Regions from separate parts of the Hyphobacterium vulgare genome, predicted to be linked through region 2. Evidence: predicted binding sites of a transcription regulator. Region 2 holds the regulator's gene; each other region holds the start of a gene.
What was found. The regulator LexA, encoded in region 2, represses DNA repair genes until DNA is damaged. The targets are predictions, from matches to a motif close to ATGTTCCNCTTGTGTTCC.
Positions count from the first base shown of each region.

Region 1: a site for LexA is predicted at 1,820-1,837, ahead of ACFOOR_RS15040 (ImuA family protein). Genes of this name have one in related genera too.
Region 3: a site for LexA is predicted at 1,369-1,386, ahead of recA (recombinase RecA). Genes of this name have one in related genera too.
Region 4: a site for LexA is predicted at 1,516-1,533, ahead of ACFOOR_RS12975 (VOC family protein). Genes of this name have one in related genera too.

Region 1 covers NZ_JBHRSV010000031.1:58,806-63,597, forward strand. The annotation lists gene ACFOOR_RS15030 (ferredoxin--NADP reductase) at 1-540, opposite strand, end outside; gene ACFOOR_RS15035 (methyltransferase) at 675-1,625, opposite strand; gene ACFOOR_RS15040 (ImuA family protein) at 1,842-2,600, shown strand; gene ACFOOR_RS15045 (Y-family DNA polymerase) at 2,512-4,053, shown strand; gene ACFOOR_RS15050 (error-prone DNA polymerase) at 4,053-4,792, shown strand, end outside.
Region 2 covers NZ_JBHRSV010000001.1:61,704-66,495, forward strand. The annotation lists gene ACFOOR_RS00315 (ComEC/Rec2 family competence protein) at 1-1,621, shown strand, start outside; gene lexA (transcriptional repressor LexA) at 1,612-2,295, opposite strand; gene trpC (indole-3-glycerol phosphate synthase TrpC) at 2,366-3,166, opposite strand; gene trpD (anthranilate phosphoribosyltransferase) at 3,163-4,182, opposite strand; gene ACFOOR_RS00335 (anthranilate synthase component II) at 4,179-4,769, opposite strand.
Region 3 covers NZ_JBHRSV010000028.1:226,619-231,410, reverse strand. The annotation lists gene alaS (alanine--tRNA ligase) at 1-57, opposite strand, end outside; gene recA (recombinase RecA) at 211-1,299, opposite strand; gene ACFOOR_RS13520 (ATP-binding protein) at 1,411-3,948, opposite strand; gene flhB (flagellar biosynthesis protein FlhB) at 4,011-4,792, opposite strand, start outside.
Region 4 covers NZ_JBHRSV010000028.1:123,868-128,659, reverse strand. The annotation lists gene ACFOOR_RS12985 (thymidylate synthase) at 1-786, opposite strand, end outside; gene ACFOOR_RS12980 (helix-turn-helix domain-containing protein) at 989-1,429, shown strand; gene ACFOOR_RS12975 (VOC family protein) at 1,536-1,910, shown strand; gene ACFOOR_RS12970 (amidohydrolase family protein) at 2,004-4,097, shown strand; gene ACFOOR_RS12965 (aquaporin) at 4,175-4,792, opposite strand, start outside.

The DNA of each region.
Region 1 (4,792 bases), on a different contig from region 2:
TTCCCCGACCAGCGGATCATTGCGGATCGCGGCGACCAGCTCCTTGCCGTATTCCAGCTCCGCCCCGGTGCGGCAGGTATGGGTCAGAATGACGGTCTTGAACTTGTCATAGGTCTCCGGCTCGCGGATCACGCTGGCGAAGGGGGCGAGGCCGGTGCCGGTGGAGACGAGGTAGAGGTGCTCGCCCGGCACCAGCGCGTCATGGACGAGTGTGCCGGTCGGCTTCTTGCCGAGCAGCACTCCGTCGCCGGGCTGGATGTGCTGCAGTTCGGTGGTCAGCTGACCGCCCGGGGCCTTGATCGAATAGAATTCGAGTTCCTCGTCCCAGGTCGGGCTGCAGATCGAATAGGCGCGCAGCACCGGCTTGCCGGCGATCATCAGGCCGATCATCACGAATTCCCCGGCGCGGAAGCGGAAGGCCTGAGGCCGGGTGATGCGGAAGGAGAAAAGCGTGTCGGTCCAGTGCTTCACCGACAAGACGCGCTCGACCGTCGTGGTTTTCGGCGGCGTGAAGTCGTCGAGAAGGATGTTGTCGAACATGGGCGTTCCGGCGTTCTGGACGCGGATGGCCGGGCCGTCCGCGAAGGGTCGGCCTTCACCTATGCGCTGGGGGCTCGATTGGCCAGCCCGCACGGTGCGAAAGCGTCAACGGGTCGCACGAAGGCCTGGCGGTGTCAGGCGGTCTCCCGCGCCTCGCCGTCACCTTCGCGCAGCCGCCCGTGCGGCTGGCGTGAGGCGATGACGCAGAGCGAGGCGATGTCGGCTCCGCGGTCGCGGCGCATGACGCCCTCGGTCAGGGACACGCCTGTGAAACCTGCGGCGGTCAGCAGGTCGCGGACATAATCCGGGGCGTGGGCGAAGCGGCGGCTGTCGCGCAGCGTCACGCCGTGCTCGCCCTTTTCCACGGTGAAGGCGAGCCAGCCCGTGTCCGACAGCGACGCGGCGCACCAGGCGACGATGTCTTCCAGCGCGCCGACATAGGTGAAGACGTCGGCCGCGACGATCAGGTCATAGCGTTCCGGACCGATTTCGAGCCGGGCGATATCGGTCTTGTCGAGCCGGTCATAGATGCGCTTGCGGCGGGCCTCGGCCAGCATCCGGGCGGAAATGTCGTTGCCGTCAAGCCGGGTGCAGACCGGGCGGAGATGCTGCCCCATCAGGCCGGTGCCGCAGCCGAGATCGAGCGCGTGCCCGGCACCGGTGAAACCGGCGGCATGCAGGGCATCCATGATCAGGTCGGGTCCGCGATAGCCGAGCTTGCCCACCAGGGCCTGTTCGAAGCGCGGCGCGTACTGGTCGAACAGCAGCTCGACGAAGGCGGGCGGCAGCGATTCCGCCAGCGGCTGCGGCCGGAGAAGGTCGCGCTTCGGTCCCGCCCCGAGCGGGTCGGCGGGATCGATCGCGACACAGCGCGCCCAGGCGGCATCAGCGGCGTCGGGGCGGCCGGCCTTTTCCTGCCATTCGCCGAGCCGGTACCAGCCGGCGATCCAGTGCGGGGCGAGGTCCAGCGCGCCGGTCATGACTTCGCAGGCGCCATCCGTGTCGCCCGAAGCGGCGAGGCTTTCGGCGAAATCGGCGCGGCGATCCGCGGCGGGATCGCCCGAAAGGAAGACAGGTCCGGCCATGGCGGCGGGCTTTCGAAGGTTCCGCTCATTGACCCCGTGCCGGTCACGCGGCGGAAAGGCGCTGCATCCGGCAGGCCGGTGCATCGCGCGGCGAAGTAGGGCCCGGCCCGCTGGCTGTCAATCGGAATCGGATCGGCTGTTCCGGCCGCGCCTTCCGGGCATTGACTCTTCGTTCCGCTTGAGGATTCATGATGAAAACAAAAGTGGAACAAACTCGTGAAGGACGCGCGCTCGAAAAAGCCGGACCTGACCCTCGTCTCGCCCTTCCTGCGCTCCGGCGACACGCTGGAGCGGCCGGAAAAGGCCGAGACGGGCGAGAGGGCAGGCACGCGGGCGGAGGGGCCGGATTTCCCCGCCGGGCGGGCGGAGCTGACTGAGATATTCGCCAGCGGCGGGGATGCCGGTGCAGCCGGCTTCGCGCTGGCCCAGCTGCCGGCCGGAAAACCGCTCTTGTGGGTCCAGGACCGGCTCTCGGCGCTTGAAGCCGGCCGGCCGCATGGCGGCGGGCTGACACGCTTCGGCGCCGATCCGGACCGGCTGATCCTCGTATGTGCCCGGGATGCGGGCGATGTGCTCTGGACGATGGAGGAAGGACTGAAATGCGCGGCGCTCGGCGGTGTGATCGGAGAGGTGTGGGGCGCGGCCCGCGCGCTCGACTTCACCGCGTCGAAGCGGCTGGCGCTGCGCGCGGAGCGCACCGGGATTGCGGTCACGCTCCTGCGCTTCTCCGCGCCGGAGGATCTGTCCGCCGCGCGGCGGCGCTGGCGCGTGATGTCGCTGCCGTCCGCGCCGCATCCGGGCGATCCGAAAGCTCCCGGCGCGCCGCGCTGGCGGGTGGAATTGTTCCGGGCGCGGGACCGGACGCCCGGCGTGTGGGAGGCGGAATATGACGGCGCGTCGCATCGTCTCCGTCTGGCTGCTCCGCTTCCCGATCCAGCGCTGGCGCCGCCGCAGCTTCGGACCGCAGGCGGGTGAGGAGGACGCTCCGCTCGTCCTGTCGGTGCAGGGCAACCACGGACCGGTCATCCACGACCTCAACGCCGCTGCGGTCCACGAAGGATTGAGCCGTGGCGGCCGGGTGACGGACGTGAAGACGCGCGTGCCGGACCTTATTGTCGCCGATGCCGATATCGCCGCCGATGCCGCCGATCTCGCTCGCCTGGCCGCCTGGTCGCGGCGCTGGTGTCCGTGGACGCGGGCCGACGGGACGGACGGCCTCCTCCTCGACACCACCGGGTCGGATCATCTGAGAGGCGGCGAGGCGGCGATGCTCGCCGACATGCTGCAGGCCTTCGCGGCCTCGGGCCTGACCGCGCGGCTGGCCGCCGCGCCGACGGCCGGGGCGGCCTGGGCGCTGGCGCGTCATGCGCCCGGCGTGATGACGGTCTGCGGTGAGGGCGAGACGGCGGAGCGGCTTGCCCGCCTGCCGGTCGAGGCGCTGCGGCTCGACGGCGAGACCGCGCTGCTTCTGAACCGGCTGGGTCTGAAGACGGTCGGCGCGCTCGGCGCCGTGCCGCGCGAGGCGCTGATGCGCCGCTTCCGCAGCCGCAGGGAGGCCTGGCGCAATCCGGTGATCCGGCTCGACCAGGCTTTCGGGCGGCTCGCCGAACCGCTGAAGCCCGGCCTGCCGGACACGCCGCTGCGGGCGGTGAAGCGGCTGGTGGAACCGGTCGGCGGGATGGAGAATGTCACCGTCATCGTGAAGGCGCTTCTGGACGATCTGTGTCCGGAGATGGAGAAGCGCGGGGCGGGCGCGCGGCGGCTGAAACTGACCGGCTACCGCACCGATGGCGGAACATCCTCCGTATACGTTGCGGTCAGCCGGGCAAGCCGCGAGCCGGGGCATCTGGCCAAGCTGTTCGCGCACCGGATCGACCGGCTCGATTGCGGCTATGGTTTCGACGCGATGACGCTCGACGTCATGGCTTTCGATCCGATGGACAGCGAGGCACAGGATCTCGAGGGCAAGAGCGCGGCCGACGTCGATGTCACGCGGTTGATCGACCGGCTGACGGCGCGGCTGGGTCCCGAAGCGGTGATGCGCCCGGCTGCGCAGGGCAGTCATTTGCCGGAACGGGCGGAAGTTTACACCCATGCCGGAAAACCGGGCGGCGGGGCGGTGCGCACGGAGCGCGCCCGGCCGCTGCGCCTGCTGCCATACCCGCAGGAGGCGCAGGTTCTCTACGCCGTGCCGGAGGGGCCGCCCGCGCGTCTCGTCTGGCAAAGGCGGACGCGTCGCCTGGTGCGCAGCGAGGGGCCGGAGCGGATCGCGCCGGAATGGTGGCGCGAGAAATCGACGACGCGCCTGCGCGATTATTACCGCGTCGAGGACGAGGCCGGGCGGCGCTACTGGATCTACCGCGAGGGTCTGCCCGATGACGGGCGGGGCGGGGCGCCGCGCTGGTTCGTGCACGGGCTGGATGCGTGATGCCCGATACGCCGCTGACTCCCGACAAGCGCACGCTGGCCGATCCGGACCGGTTCACGCCCAACCCGCGTACGGATTATGTCGAGCTGGGCGTGACGTCCTGCTTCTCCTTCCTGCGCGGCGCGTCGGACGCGACGGATCTGGTGCTGGCGGCGTGGGCGCTCGGCTATGACGCGATCGGGATTGCCGACCGCAACACGATGGCCGGCGTCGTCCGCCTGCACACGGAAGCGAAGACGGCCAAGCTGCGCCCCGTCATCGGGGTGCGGCTCGACCTGCTCGACGCGCCGTCCGTCTATGCCTGGGCGAAGACGCGGGCGGGCTATGGCGCGCTGTGCCGGCTCCTCTCCGCAGGCAAGATGCAGACCGCGGAGGGCGAATGGCAGGCCAAGGGCGTGTGCGACATCACGCTGGAGATGGCCGGGGAGATTCTGGGGGCAGAGGACGGTGTGGTGCTGGCCGCCATTCCGGGCACGGACATCGACGGATTTGCCGTCGAACTGCCGCGCCTGACCGCGGCGCTGCCGGGGCTCAGCCATGTCACGGCGAACTGGCTCTATCGGGGTGACGACCGGGCGCGGATCAACCGGCTCGACCGGCTGGCGCGGAGCCATCGCCTGAAGCTGCTGGCGACGAATGACGTCCACTATCACGCGCCGGAGCGCCGCCCGTTGCAGGACGTGATGACCTGTATCCGCGAGAAGAAGACGATCTTCGAGGCCGGGTTGAGACTTGAGGC
Region 2 (4,792 bases):
CTCGCGCGGCGAGTTCGTACCCGGAGACGCAATCCGCCTGCGTGCCGTACTCGGACCGCCGCCGCGGCCTGCCGTTCCGGGCAGTTACGATTCCGGTTTTGCGGCCTGGTTCTCCGGCATTGGCGGAACCGGATTCGCGGTCAGCCGGCCGGAAGCCGCGGAGGTGTCCGGTCACGGCTTTGCGCGGGGGTTCGCAGCGTGGCGCTGGTCGATCGCCGAACGCATCCGGGCGCGAATGCCGGAGCGCACGGGCGGGGTCGCCGCTGCGCTCCTGACCGGCGATCGTTCCGGCATCGACCCGGATGTGGCGGAGAGTTTGCGCGCATCCGGTCTCGGTCACATTCTCGCAATCTCCGGACTCCACATGGCGCTCATGGCCGGCGGCGTCTTCTTTGCGGCCACCTGGGTGATCGCCCGGATCGAGCCGCTCGCTCGCGCGATCGATCCGCGCAAGCCCGCTGCGATCGCCGCCCTGCTTGCCGCCTGCGCCTATCTTCTCCTGTCCGGCGCGGCGATCCCGACGCAGCGCGCCTTCGTGATGACCGGTGCGGTCCTGCTGGGGGTTCTGGCGGGCCGGCGCGCCGCCTCCATGCACATGGTGGGGATTGCCGCGCTCGCCGTGCTGGTCTTTCAGCCGGAAAGCGTCGTCACGCCGGGTTTCCAGATGTCTTTCGCGGCCGCGATCGCACTTGTGGCTGCCTTCAATCTCGCGCGCCGGAGGCCCGCCGGGCCGCGCGGCCTTCTGTCCCGCTTCGCGGGATTCTGGGGCGCGCTGGCGGGATCTTCGCTCGTCGCCGGGTCGGCGACCGGCGGTTTCGCGGCATTCCACTTCCACCGCCTCGCGGCCTACGGCTTCGGTGCGAACCTGGCGGCCATGCCGGTTTTCTCGCTGCTCGTCATGCCCGCCGGAGCGATCGCGCTCCTTTTGATGCCGCTCGGGCTTGATGCCCCGGCCCTCTGGGCCATGGACAAGGGATTGAGCTGGGTCATTGCGGTCGCCAGCTTCACCGAGAGTCTGCCGGGCTCCCTGACCCCCGCTGCGGCTGCACCCGGGCTCGCTTTGGCGATCTATGGGGCGGGATTTGTCTTTCTCGCCGCCGGCCGCGGCCTGATCCGGCTGGCCGGGGCAGCGGGAATGGGATTGGCCCTGATCATCTGGGCATTCGCCGATCAACCCGATGCGCTGATCACGGAGGGCGGAGTGATGATTGCGCGCTTTGGCGAAGCCGAGACCTGGAGCGCGAGCAATACGCGGCGGTCGCGCTTCGCGGCCCATGTCTTCCTCGAGCGCTCGGGCGAGGAACGCGGGCAAAGCCCCGCATCCGGCGTGATATGCGATTACTCAGGCTGCATGGGACGCGCATCGGGGCGGGTCATTGCATTCCCGGACAGTCCCGAATTTCTGTCCGATGATTGCCGGCACGCCGATCTCGTCGTCACGCGCTTCCCGGTTCGCGGGACGGATCGCTCCGCCTGCCAGGCCCGGCTGATCGACGCGCGCCAGTTGAACGAAAGCGGGGCTCTGGCCCTCTGGTTCGGGCCGGACGGACGTCTCGGGACTCAAAGCGTCGACGCGGTTCGCGGCGAGCGCCCGTGGACCGCACGCGGCGATCAGTTGTAGCGGCGGATCAGGCCAACCAGCTTGCCCTGAACCTCGACCCGGTCGGGGCCGAAGATTCGCGTCTCATAGGCCGGGTTGGCGGCTTCCAGAGCGATCGATCCACCCTTCTTGCGCAGCCGCTTGAGTGTGGCTTCTTCGCGGTCGACCAGCGCGACGACGATGTCGCCCGTTTGCGCGGTATTGGCCCGCTCGATGATCACGATGTCGCCGTCGAGAATGCCGGCATCGATCATCGAATCGCCGCTGACCTCGAGCGCGAAATGGTCGCCCGATCCTCCCGCCAGGGTCGGCGGCAGCAGGATGCGGTCGGTTTCGTGCTGGATGGCCTCGATCGGCACACCGGCGGCAATGCGTCCGAGCACCGGAATGTCGACGCCCTGGGTATCATCGGCGCGGCTGTTGAAGTCGGCGCGCACCACATTCGGTCCGAGATCGCGCGCTGGTGCGGAAGCTCCCGCCGAATCCGGCAGTTTCAGCACTTCGAGCGCGCGCGCCCGGTGAGCGAGGCGGCGGATGAAGCCGCGTTCCTCCAGTGCGGTGATCAGACGGTGAACCCCGGACTTGGACGCCAGGTTCAGCGCGTCCTTCATCTCGTCGAACGAGGGCGAAACGCCCGATTCCGACAGGCGGCGGTGAATGAAAAGCAGCAGCTCGTGCTGTTTCTTCGTGAGCATGACTGGCCTCCCGGACGGACGGAACAAATCAGAAACTTCTGAAATGTTCTATGAGTGTTCCGGGTAAACGTCAAGTAAACGCGGAAACGTCCAGGAGCGCTTCGGTCGCCCGGCGCACATCGCCTTGCCGCATCAGGCTTTCGCCAACGAGATAGCCTTTCGCGCCGGCGCGCTTTAGCCGGGCTATGTCCGATGCGTCCGATATCCCGCTTTCGGCAATCGCGAATCGATCGGCCGGGATCTTCGGGGCGAGGACCTCGAAGGTTTCGAGGGACGTTTCGAACGTCTTGAGGTTCCGGTTGTTCACGCCGATCAGCGGCGAGGGCAGGGCGACCGCGCGTTCCAGCTCCTCGGCGTCATGCGTCTCGATCAGCGAATTCATGCCCCATTCTGACGCCGCGGCGATCAGCTCGGCCGCGAGCGCGTCATCGACACTCGCCATGATGACAAGGATTGCGTCCGCGCCCATCGCTCGCGCCTCCACCACCTGCCAGGGGTCGAGCATGAAGTCCTTGCGCAGGACGGGCAGGGCGGTCGCGGCGCGCGCGGCCTTGAGGAAATCCTCATGGCCTTGAAAGCTGGGCGCATCGGTCAGAACGGAGAGACAGGCCGCACCGCCGTCCTCATAGGCTCTCGCCAGAGCCGGCGGATCGAAATCGGCCCGGATCAGGCCTTTCGACGGACTGGCTTTCTTCACTTCGGCAATCAGGGCCGTGCCGGTCGCTTTGAATTTACGGGTCAGCGCATCGGCAAATCCCCGCACGGGCGAGGCATCGCGCGCCGCGGCTTCGAGATCGGCGAACGGCATCGCCGCCTTCCGGCTGGCAATCTCCTCGCGCTTGTAGGCCTCGATCCGGGCAAGCGCGCTCACGCTTCGTCCCGTGAGATTTTCGCCATCGTGTCGAGCGCGGCCTGAGCCGCGCCGCTGTCGATCGACCGGGCGGCCTGCTCCGCACCGTCCATCAGGTCGGCGGCGTGACCCGAGACAACAAGCGCGGCTGCTGCATTGAGGATGACAATGTCGCGGTAGGCGCCGGGCGATCCGGAAAGGACGCCGCGCAGGGCGACGGCGTTCTCGTCCGGCGTGCCTCCAATGATCGCCTCGATCTTGTGTTCGGCCAGACCCGCATCGCCCGGCGAAACGGTGAAGCGGCGGATCTCGCCTTTGCTCAGTTCCGCGACATCCGACGGGCCGGAAATCGACAATTCGTCGAGCCCGTCGCGGCCGCGCACGACCCAGGCCCGCTCTGCGCCGAGATCGCGCAGTGCCATTGCTACCGGTTCGATCCAACGCTCGGCAAACACGCCAAGCAACTGGCGCCTCGCCCCGGCCGGATTGGCGAGCGGTCCCAGCAGGTTGAACACGGTGCGCGCCCGCAACGCCTTGCGCGCACCGGCAACATGGCGCACGGCGGAATGGTGAGCGGGTGCAAAAAGAAAGCCGACGCGCGCCTCGGTCAGCGCCCGTTCGACCCGGTCCGGCGTCGCATCGAGCGCCACGCCCAGCGAGGCGAGCACCTCGGCCGAGCCGGACTTGGATGACGCCGCGCGATTGCCGTGTTTGGCGACGGTCGCGCCGGCGCCTGCCGCGACCAGCGCAGCGGCGGTGGAAATGTTGTAGGTGCCCTTGGCGTCGCCGCCCGTACCGCAGGTGTCGATCGCACCGTCTGGCGCAGTCAGCCCCGTCATGCGGGCGCGCAGCGCGCGGGCTCCGGCGGCGAGGTCGTCCGGCGTCTCGCCGAGTGCGGCAAGCCCCACCAGGAAACCCCCGATCTCGGCATCGCCCGCTTCACCTTCCATCAGGACGCCGAACGCGCCCTCGATGTCCTCCGGCGACGGCCGCTCGCCATGGGTGAAGGCCTGAATGCAGTTCAGAAGCGCGCTCATGCCGCCACCTTCGGACGCACGCCGCAGAACGACAGGAAATTCGCCAGAATCTCGTGACCATATTGCGAGGCAATGGATTCGGGATGGAATTGTACGCCATGGATCGGCCGTTCGCGGTGGCGCAGCCCCATGATCTCGCCGTCCGCCGTGCGTGCATTGACGACGATCTCGCCGGACAGGCTCGCCTCCTCGACGGCAAGGCTGTGATAGCGCGTGACGTCGAAAGGCGAGGGGAGGCCGGTGAAGACGCCCGTCCCGTCATGGGTGATTGCGCTCGTCTTGCCGTGCATGATCGACTTGGCCTGGACGATCTTGCCGCCGAACGCCTCGCCGATCCCCTGGTGGCCCAGGCACACGCCCAGCAGCGGCAGGGTTTCGGGAAGCATCCGGGTCAGCTCCGGGCAGATCCCGGCGTCCGCGGGACGGCCGGGTCCGGGCGAAATGACGATGCCCGACGCGCCGCTGGAAACCGCTTCCGCCGTGCTCATCGCATCATTGCGCACGACACGCGTCTCCGCCCCGAGCTCCTGGAAATAGTGCACGAGGTTGAAGGTGAAGCTGTCGTAATTGTCGATGATCAGCAGCATCGCGTCCGGCCGTTGTGAGGAAG
Region 3 (4,792 bases), on a different contig from region 2:
ATCGTGCTTGGCAAAATAGTCGAGAAATCCGCTGCGGATGTCGCGCAGGCTGGTCATCATCTTGTCCTTCCCGGCGCGTGAACGGGCCAGGTGCTGTCTCGTGCCGGTGTTACGGGCGGTGAATGTCACTCCATATACGAACGGGCGCCCGGCCTCGCCAAGCGCCCGCTGCTGAAATTTTTGCGGTTGCGAAAAACTGTGCCGGCGGGATCAGCCCGCAGCGGCTTCGTCACCCCCGTCATCCTCGACGTCGGGACCGGTCAGCATCTCGTCGGCAATGACGCCGGAATTGGCACGGACCTTGGCCTCGATCTCGTTGGCGATATCCGGATTGTCGAGCAGGAAGCGGCGTACATTCTCGCGCCCCTGACCGATGCGTTCGGAATTGTAGGAGAACCAGGACCCGGACTTCTCCACGATGCCGCCCTTGACGCCGAGATCGAGAATCTCGCCGGTCTTGGAGATGCCCTCACCGTAGAGGATGTCGAACTCGACCTCGCGGAAGGGCGGTGCGACCTTGTTCTTCACCACTTTCACGCGGGTCTGGTTGCCGATCACCTCGTCGCGATTCTTGATCTGACCTATGCGGCGGATGTCGAGGCGGACGGAGGCATAGAATTTCAGCGCATTGCCGCCGGTCGTGGTTTCCGGATTGCCGAACATCACGCCGATCTTCATGCGGATCTGGTTGATGAAGATCACCATGGTGTGGGACTTCGAGATCGAGCCGGTCAGCTTGCGCAGCGCCTGGCTCATCAGGCGGGCCTGCAGGCCCGGCAGGCTGTCGCCCATCTCGCCTTCAAGCTCGGCGCGCGGCGTCAGGGCCGCGACGGAGTCGATGACGAGCACGTCGACGGCGCCGGACCGGACCAGCGTGTCGGCAATCTCGAGCGCCTGCTCGCCGGCGTCCGGCTGGGACACCAGAAGCTCGGCAACGTCGACGCCCAGCTTGCCGGCATAGACGGGATCGAGCGCATGCTCGGCGTCGATGAAGGCGGCGACGCCGCCCGCCTTCTGGGCCTCGGCGACGCAGTGCAGCGCCAGCGTGGTCTTGCCCGAGGATTCCGGACCATAGATCTCGATGATGCGGCCCTTGGGCAGGCCGCCGATGCCGAGCGCGATGTCGAGACCGAGCGAGCCGGTCGGGATCGCCTCGATATCCATGTCCGGGCGCTCGCCCAGCTTCATCACCGATCCCTTGCCGAAGGCACGGTCGATCTGGGAAAGCGCGGCTTCAAGCGCCTTGGACTTGTCGGTCTTGTCAGTGTTTCTCACGAGACGAATCGCATTGCTGGCCATGGGTCCTGTCCCTTATTTCACGGCCCCGGAGGCGGGGCAATCGAAGGGACTTGTACCGCGTTTGTTCCGGGAACGCAACAGGAACATTGGACGGGGCGTCATTCATCCGGATCAGGCCGCGTCGGCGTTCTCCGTCCGTGCGCCGATCTCGGACTTCACTTTCTCGGCCAGTTGCGACAGCGTGAAGGGCTTGGGCAGGAAGGAGATGTCGTGCTCACGCGAGAGCGTGTGCGAGAACTCCTCCTCGGCATAGCCGGAGATGAAGACGATGCGGGTCGAGGCCAGCAGATCGCGCGCCTTTTCCACGAGGCCAGGTCCGTCGAGCCCCGGCATCACGACGTCCGAGATCAGCAGATCGAACGTGCTCTCGCCATCCTGCAGGATGGCCAGGGCCTTTTCCCCGTCCTCGGCCTCGGTCACCTCATAGCCGCGCTTGACCAGCGTGCGGGCGGCGATCATGCGCACCTTGTCCTCGTCCTCGACGAGGAGGATGCGGCCGCGCCCTGCGAGGTCGGCGGGCTTGGGTTCGAATGCCCGCTCGGCCTTCTTGCGCTCGACCTCCTCGCGCACTTCCTCCGTGGCCTCGGTGGCCGGCAGGAAGAGGCGGAAAGTCGTGCCCCGGCCAAGTTCCGAATCGACAAAGAGGAAGCCGCCGGACTGCTTGACGATGCCATAGACCGTGGCAAGGCCGAGGCCGGTCCCCTGCCCCTGCGGCTTGGTGGTGAAGAAGGGCTCGAAAATCTTCTCCCGCGTCGCCTGATCCATGCCCGTGCCTTCGTCCTGGACCTCGATGAGGACCCAGTCGCCGGACACCGGATCGGGCGCGCCGGCTTCACGCACCTGTTCAGCGGTGGCAGACGCGGTGCGGATCGTCATCGTGCCGCCGCCCTTCTCGCGCATCGCGTCGCGGCCATTGGCGACCAGGTTGATGATGGCGGTTTCCAGCTGCCCCTTGTCGGCCCGGATCGGTGGCAGGTCGCGGCCGTGGACGATTTCCAGCTTCACCGTCTCCTCGAGGATCTGGCGCAGCAGGATGGAGAAGTCCGAGAGCACGTCCGCCACTTCCAGCGTCTCGACCCGGAAGGTCTGCTTGCGCGAGAAGGCGAGCAGCTTCTTCACCAGGCCGGCGGCGCGCGACACCGTCGAATTGATGTGCTGCAGGTCGGCATAGGACGGGTCGCCGACCGGGTGGCGGCCAAGCAATTCGTCGACCGTCAGGCGCAGCGCGGTGAGCAGGTTGTTGAACTCATGCGCCACCCCGCCGGCGAGCTGGCCGACAGCCTGCATCTTGTTGCCTTGCGCGAATTTCCGTTCCAGGTCCTTCCACGCCGAGACGTCGATCACATAGGCGACGCGCTTGCCGCCGCGGGCCGGCGCGAACACCAGATGCGCTTCGCGCTTGGTCTCGCCCTTGAGCACGACTTCGGCAGGTTCCGTGGTACCGCTGGAGGCGCGGGCGACCGCCTCGCCCGGAGTGCGGCCATCGCTCCAGTCGAACAGGTCGATGAATTTGGCGCCCGGAATGGCCGCCCCGCCGCAATACTGCAAAAGGGCCGGATTGGCGTCCTCGATGATCGCGGCTTCCGGATCGGCCCCGTCGAGACGGGCGACGCCGAAGGGCGCGGAGAAGAACATCTCGTCGAAGGTCCGGCCGGCCTTGGTCCCGCTCGGCATGGCCTGTGCGATTCCCGGCGGAGCACCGGTGGTCGACAGGCCATAGACGATGGCGCGGCCAACAGGGTGTTTGCCAGCTTCCCAACGGATCGCGACGGCGACCGGCGTTTCCACCCCTTCGCGCCCCTTCAGACGGGCGTCGAGACGCACCGTGTCGGGTTGGCCACAAGTCTTCAGAACGGCGCGCGCGCCGTCCCCTGTCAACATGTCGCGCAGGGCAGGCAGGGCATCCTCGCGCCGGAGGCCGAGCCATTCGCGCAGCGTCGCATTGCCGTCGAGCAGCTTGCCCTTCGGATCGATCGCCATCAGGCCGGCCGGGGCATTGTCGGCCCAGTCCGGGCGCAGGCGCGTGTCCTTTTCGCCCTCGGCCGCGTCGACCGACGGCATGACGCGCCACACGATGTGATCGTCGCCCGACGGGCGAACCTCGATGTCGTAGCGGCGCAGTTCGCCGTTCACGTCGAGCACGGGCATGCGTTCGCGCGCTGTCGCACCGCTCGCCGCGGCGAGGATCAGGCGGTAGACCGCCCCGTCGCTGCCCGCCCATATCCGGTCGGGGCCGGCCAGGGCGAGACTCTGTCCCAGCCCGCCTGCGGTCTTCGCGATGTCACGATAGGCGGCATTGCCCCAGCGCGGCGCGCCCTTGCGGTTGGTGACGAGGACCGGGTCGGCCAGCAGGTCGAGGGCTTCGAGTGCAAGAGCGGAAGGTCCCGGCAGGGCATGGCGCTCGGCCTTCTCGCGCAGGGCACGACCGGCGGCCTCACCTGCGGCGAGGGCGTAAAGCAGGAGGAAGGCGGCGACCGCGAACCCGGCCAGCAGAATAAATCCATGCCAACCGGCCTCGGAGGCAGCGAACAGCGCGACACCGGCTGACGCCAGGGCGCACAGGGCGGCGGTCCAGAACAGGCCGCGCGCCACTGGCTGGGTCCAGAGCGGTGCCCGCATCGCTTTCACGGGTTGTGTGAATTCGGCCATGGATTCCTCCGTACGCGATCCGAATCGCGAATCCGTTCGAAACTCTACATCGCAATGCGCCGTCACGCCCGCTTGCGGGCGAGCGTCAGGACGTAACCGATCACCTTGGCGACCGCCTTGTAGTGTTCGGCCGGAATGGTTTCGTCGATCTCAACACTGGCATGGAGCGCGCGGGCAAGCGGCGGATCCTCGACGATCGGCACGTTGTGCTCCCTCGCCAACTCCCGGATGCGCAGCGCCACGGCATCGGCCCCCTTGGCCACGCAGATCGGGGCGGCGGTCACGCCCTGCTCGTATTTCAGCGCCACCGCATAGTGGGTCGGGTTGGTAATCACCACGGTTGCGTCCGGCACGGCGGCCATCATGCGGCGGCGTGCGCGTTCCTGGCGGATCTGGCGAAGACGCGCCCGGATCATCGGATCGCCCTCGGTCTGCTTCAGCTCGTCCTTCAGGTCGCGGCGGGACATGCGGTTGCGCTTCATGAAGCTCTGGCGCTGGTAGACGTAATCGAGCGCCGCGATGGCCGCATAGGCGATCAGCGCGGCAATGAAGAGCAGGATCACGTCGACCAGCACGACTTGCAGGATGCCGGACACATCCATCGCGGGAAGCGCCGCCAGATCGGTCCGCTTCGGCCAGATCACGATGAAAATGGCTCCGGCGACCAGCGCCATCTTGCCGAGGCCTTTCAGGAAATTGGCCCAGCCCTGGGGGCCGAACATCCGTTTCACGCCCTCGACCGGATTCAGCTTCGACAGCTTGGGCTGCATCTTCTCGGTGGAGAACATCAGCCCGGTCTGGACCAGGTGGCCGGCGAGTCCTGCTGCCATGAGAATCAGAAAGG
Region 4 (4,792 bases), on a different contig from region 2:
GAAAGCGAACAGGTCGGTGCGCGCCGGATTCAGGTGCAGGCGCGGCAGGGCGCGCGGCGTCCGCGACAGCTGTTCGCGGACCTGATCCATGTGATTGGTGTAGATGTGCGCATCTCCGAACGTGTGGACGAAATCGCCCGGTTCCAGCCCCGTCACCTGCGCGACCATGCAGGTCAGAAGCGCATAGGAGGCGATGTTGAACGGCACGCCGAGGAACATATCTGCCGAGCGCTGATAGAGCTGGCAGGAGAGCCGGCCCTTCGAGACGTTGAACTGGTAGAGCGTGTGGCAGGGCGGCAGGGCCATGTTCGGCACGTCCGCCGGGTTCCAGCCCGACACGATCAGGCGGCGCGAGGACGGATTGGTCCGGATCTGATCGAGAATGCCGGAAAGCTGGTCGATCTCGGTGCCGTCCGGCCCCTGCCAGCGGCGCCACTGCTTGCCATAGACCGGGCCGAGATCGCCGCTCGCGTCCGCCCATTCGTCCCAGATCGTCACGCCGCGTTCCTGCAGCCAGCGGACATTGGTCTCGCCGCGCAGGAACCAGAGGAGCTCGATGGCGATCGACTTGAAGTGGACCTTCTTGGTCGTCAGGAGCGGGAAGCCCTCCGACAGGTTGCAGCGCAATTGCCGGCCGAAGACCGAGAGCGTGCCGACACCGGTGCGATCATCCTGGCGTTCGCCATTCTCCAGGATATCGCGCAACAGTTCGAGATAGGCGCGCTCGATCGTGGAGCCACCGTGATCGGGTGCGGGAAGGTCGTGAATGCGTGCCGGTTCGCCCATGGCGCAATCATTCCGTTGATTCGCTCCGAATGCGATTCTCGCCGGCAGGGGTTTCCACAAGATTGTTGGCCCGGTTCGCCTGCACTGACGTGCCCGTGTCGGCTCGCTGGCGTGTCACTGGCGTGCCCGCGGCGTGGCCGGACGCCGCGGTTTTTGGCCTTTGGGCCGGGTCTGACTACAACCCGAGCCCAAGGAGACAATGATGGCTTTCAAGACGGACGCGAAGAAGATCAAGCGCTGGCGCGAAGAGCGGCACTGGTCGCAGGAACACCTCGCCGAACTGGCCGGGGTGGGAATCCGCACCGTGCAGCGCATCGAGACTGGCGAGCCGGCTTCACGGGACACGCTGACGGCGCTCGCTGCGGCGTTCAATGTCGATGCGATGGCGCTGTGCATCGATCCGGAAGAAGAGGCGGCGACCCTGTTCAAGACGAAAAACGAGAAGGTGCGCTCCGGCATGCGGCTCGCCTTCTTCATCCACCTCGTCAGCTATGTCTTCGGCATGATCCTGTTCGCCGCGATCAGCGTCGGCATGGATGCCTTCGTGATGAAGTGGGCGATGATCTGGTGGACGGTCGGCATGGCCGGACATGGCGTCGCCCTGGCGCTGGTCGAACTGGTCACCCGGCACCAGGACAAGTGACACCGGTGCGGGCGCGAGCGGAATTCACGCCGAGTTGATCGGTTTTCGCTTGCGCCCCGCCCGGTTTCGGATAGTTTCCCAAAATCGGAACATTAGGGGAACATCAATGCTTGGATATGTCACGGTCGGCACCAACGACCTGAAGCGCTCTGCGGAATTCTACGACAAGATCTGCGCCGAATTCGGCGTCGGCCGGATGATGGAGTTCGACACCTTCATCGCCTGGGGCAAGCCGGGCGGCGGGTGCGGGATTGCCGCGACCAAGCCGTTCGACGGCAATGAGGCCACGGTCGGCAATGGCGTGATGGCCGCGTTTCAGGCCGACTCCAGGGAACAGGTCGACAAGGTCTACAATCTCGCCATCAGCCTCGGCGCGACGGATGAAGGCGCGGCCGGTCCGCGCGGCGACAGCGGCTTCTATGCCGGCTATTTCCGCGATCCGGACGGCAACAAGCTGAACGTATTCACGATGGGCGGATAACGCCCATCCCCCTGCTGCCGTTCGCGAAAGCGGACTCCGGCCCGAAACGGTGCTAGGAGGTTCGCCAGGCGATCGGCAGCGAGGGGGAGTGTCATGCATCGGTCCGTAGCAAGCGCCCTGACGGGTTTTCTGGTTCTGGGTCTGGCGGCCTGCGGTCAGCAGCCCGCGTCCAGTTCCGAGCCCGCCGTTTCGGAAACTCCGTCTGCGACGGCGGAAACTTCCGCGCCCGAATCCAGTGAGTTCACGGTATTGGTCGGCGGCGTCGAGATCGGCGGCATGACCGTCACGCACACCGATGACGGCTATACGGTTGATTACGAATACCGCAACAATGGCCGCGGCCCGACGCTGGCCGAAGATGTCGGACTTGACGCGGCCGGCCTTCCGACGCGCTGGACGATCGAAGGCGCGACGACCTTCGGCAATCCGGTCGATGAAAGCTTCGAACTGATCGACAGCGAGGCGAGCTGGACCGACTCCACCGGCAGCAACCAGGTCATCCCGGCCGAGCCGGCCTTCTATGTCCCGAACGACACCAGCCCCTACTGGCTGGCGATCGCCGCACGCGCGCTGATGGAGGTTGAGGACGCCACACTGCCGGCCCTGCCCGGCGGCACGCTGTCCCTGACCGAAATCGACCGCGTGACCGTCTCCAATGGCGAAACCAGCCGGGATGCCGTCGTGTACGCCCTGTCGGGGATCAGTCTCAACCCGACCTATTTCATGATGGACGGTCGCGCCTTCGTGGCGCTGATCACGCCCGGCTTCACGGTGATCGAGGCGGGCTATGAGGGTGAGGACGAGCGCCTGCGCGGTCTGGCTGCCCAGTACGGCGCCAGCCGCTTCGCGGAGATCACCTCCCGCGTCGCGCACACTTATGACGGCCCGGTGCGTATCCGGAATGTCCGCGTGTTCGACCCGGCGACCGAAGCGCTCGGCGAGCCGGTCTCCGTCGTGTTCGAGGGCAATCGCATCACCGCGATCGAGGCGGCGGACGCCGCCTCTGCCCCTGGCGAAACCGTGATCGACGGCGATGGCGGTTCGCTGATCCCCGGCCTGACCGACATGCACGCCCACCTGGGCGAACAGGGCGCCATCCTGAACATCGCGGCGGGCGTCACCAGCGTCCGCGACATGGGCAATAATGACGAAGTGCTGGCCGCCCTGATCGGGCGGATCGAGTCCGGCGAGATCGCCGGGCCGCGCGTGACACGCAGTGGCTTCATCGAGGGCCGCAGCCCGTTCAGCTCCAACAATGGCAGCCTCGTCGAGACCGAGGAACAGGCCGTTGCCGCCGTCGAAGCCTATGCCGCGACCGGCGAGTACTTCCAGATCAAGATCTACAACAGCATGAACCCGGCCTTTGTGCCGGCGATGATCGAGGCGGCGCATGCCGCCGGCCTTCGCGTGGCCGGTCACGTTCCCGCCTTCACCAATGCCGACGCGATGATCGCGGCGGGCTATGACGAGCTGACCCATATCAATCAGATCATGCTGGGTTGGGTGCTGGCGCCGGATGAAGACACGCGCACGCTGCTTCGCCTGACCGCCCTGCGCCGCCTGCCCGCGCTCGACCTGCAGAGCGCGCCGGTGCAATCGACCCTTGATGCGATGGCCGAACGCGGTGTCGCGCACGACCCGACGCTGGCCATCCACGAAGCCCTGCTGCTGTCGCGCAATGGCGAGGTCTCACCCGGTACGGTCGACTATATCGACCACATGCCGGTCGATCAGCAGCGCAGCGCCCGCAGCGCCTGGGCCGATATCGCCACGCCGGAAGACGATGCCAATTACCGCGGGGCCTTCGAGCAGATCATCGAAACCGCGCGGATGATGCATGAGCGGGGCATCTTCCTCGTTCCCGGCACGGATATGGGCGGGTCCTTCACGCTTCACCGCGAGCTGGAGCTCTATCAGCTGGTCGGGATGACACCGGGCGAGATTCTCGCCTGGGCCGGTCAGGGCATGGCCGACTATCTTGGCCGGGGCGACGAACTCGGTTCGATCGAGCCCGGCAAGCTGGCCGACTTCTTCCTCGTGCCCGGCGACCCGACCGAAGACCTGCGCGCGATCAAGACGATCTCGATGGTGGTGGCCGATGGCCGGGTCTATTTCCCGACCGAGATCTATCCCGAATTCGGCATCACACCCTTCACCGGCGTGCCGGAAGTGGCGACGGCGCAGTAGCGCGGAACGCGCAGAGGCTACAGAGGATCGGGGCGGCCGCGACGCGGCCGCCCCGCAATGTCTGACGTGAGCGAACGTCAGTCCTGGCTGAGCAATTTCGCCCGGAACAGGACACCCGCGAGTGCGGCGCCGGCCAGTGGCGCGGCAATGAACAGCCATAGCTGTGCGATCGCGGTGCCGCCTGCGAACAGGGCCGGTCCGATCGAGCGCGCCGGATTGACCGACACGCCGGTCACCTGGATGCCGACGATGTGGATCACGACCAGCGTCAGGCCGATGGCCAGCCCGGCAAAGGCGCTGTTCCCGGCCCCGGTCACGCCGAGGATCACCAAGACGAAGAGGCAGGTCATCACGAATTCGAAGACCAGAGCCGCGACCAGCGTGTATTCGCCGAGATAGCCGGCGCCCCAGCCATTCTGTCCGAGCCCATCGGACGCGAGCGAATAGCCGTCCGTGCCGCTGGCGATCAGCAGAAGCAGGCCGGCACCCGCGATCGCGCCGGCGATCTGCGCCGCCCAGTAGACCAGCATCTCGTTCAGCGGCATGCGGCCGGCGATGAAGGCGCCGAAGCTGACCGCCGGATTGACATGGCAGCCGGAGACCGGGCCGATGCCATAGGCCATCGCCACGATCGCCAGGCCGAAGGCAAAGGCGATGCCCAATTGCCCGACCTCGCCTCCGGCCAGCACGGCGGC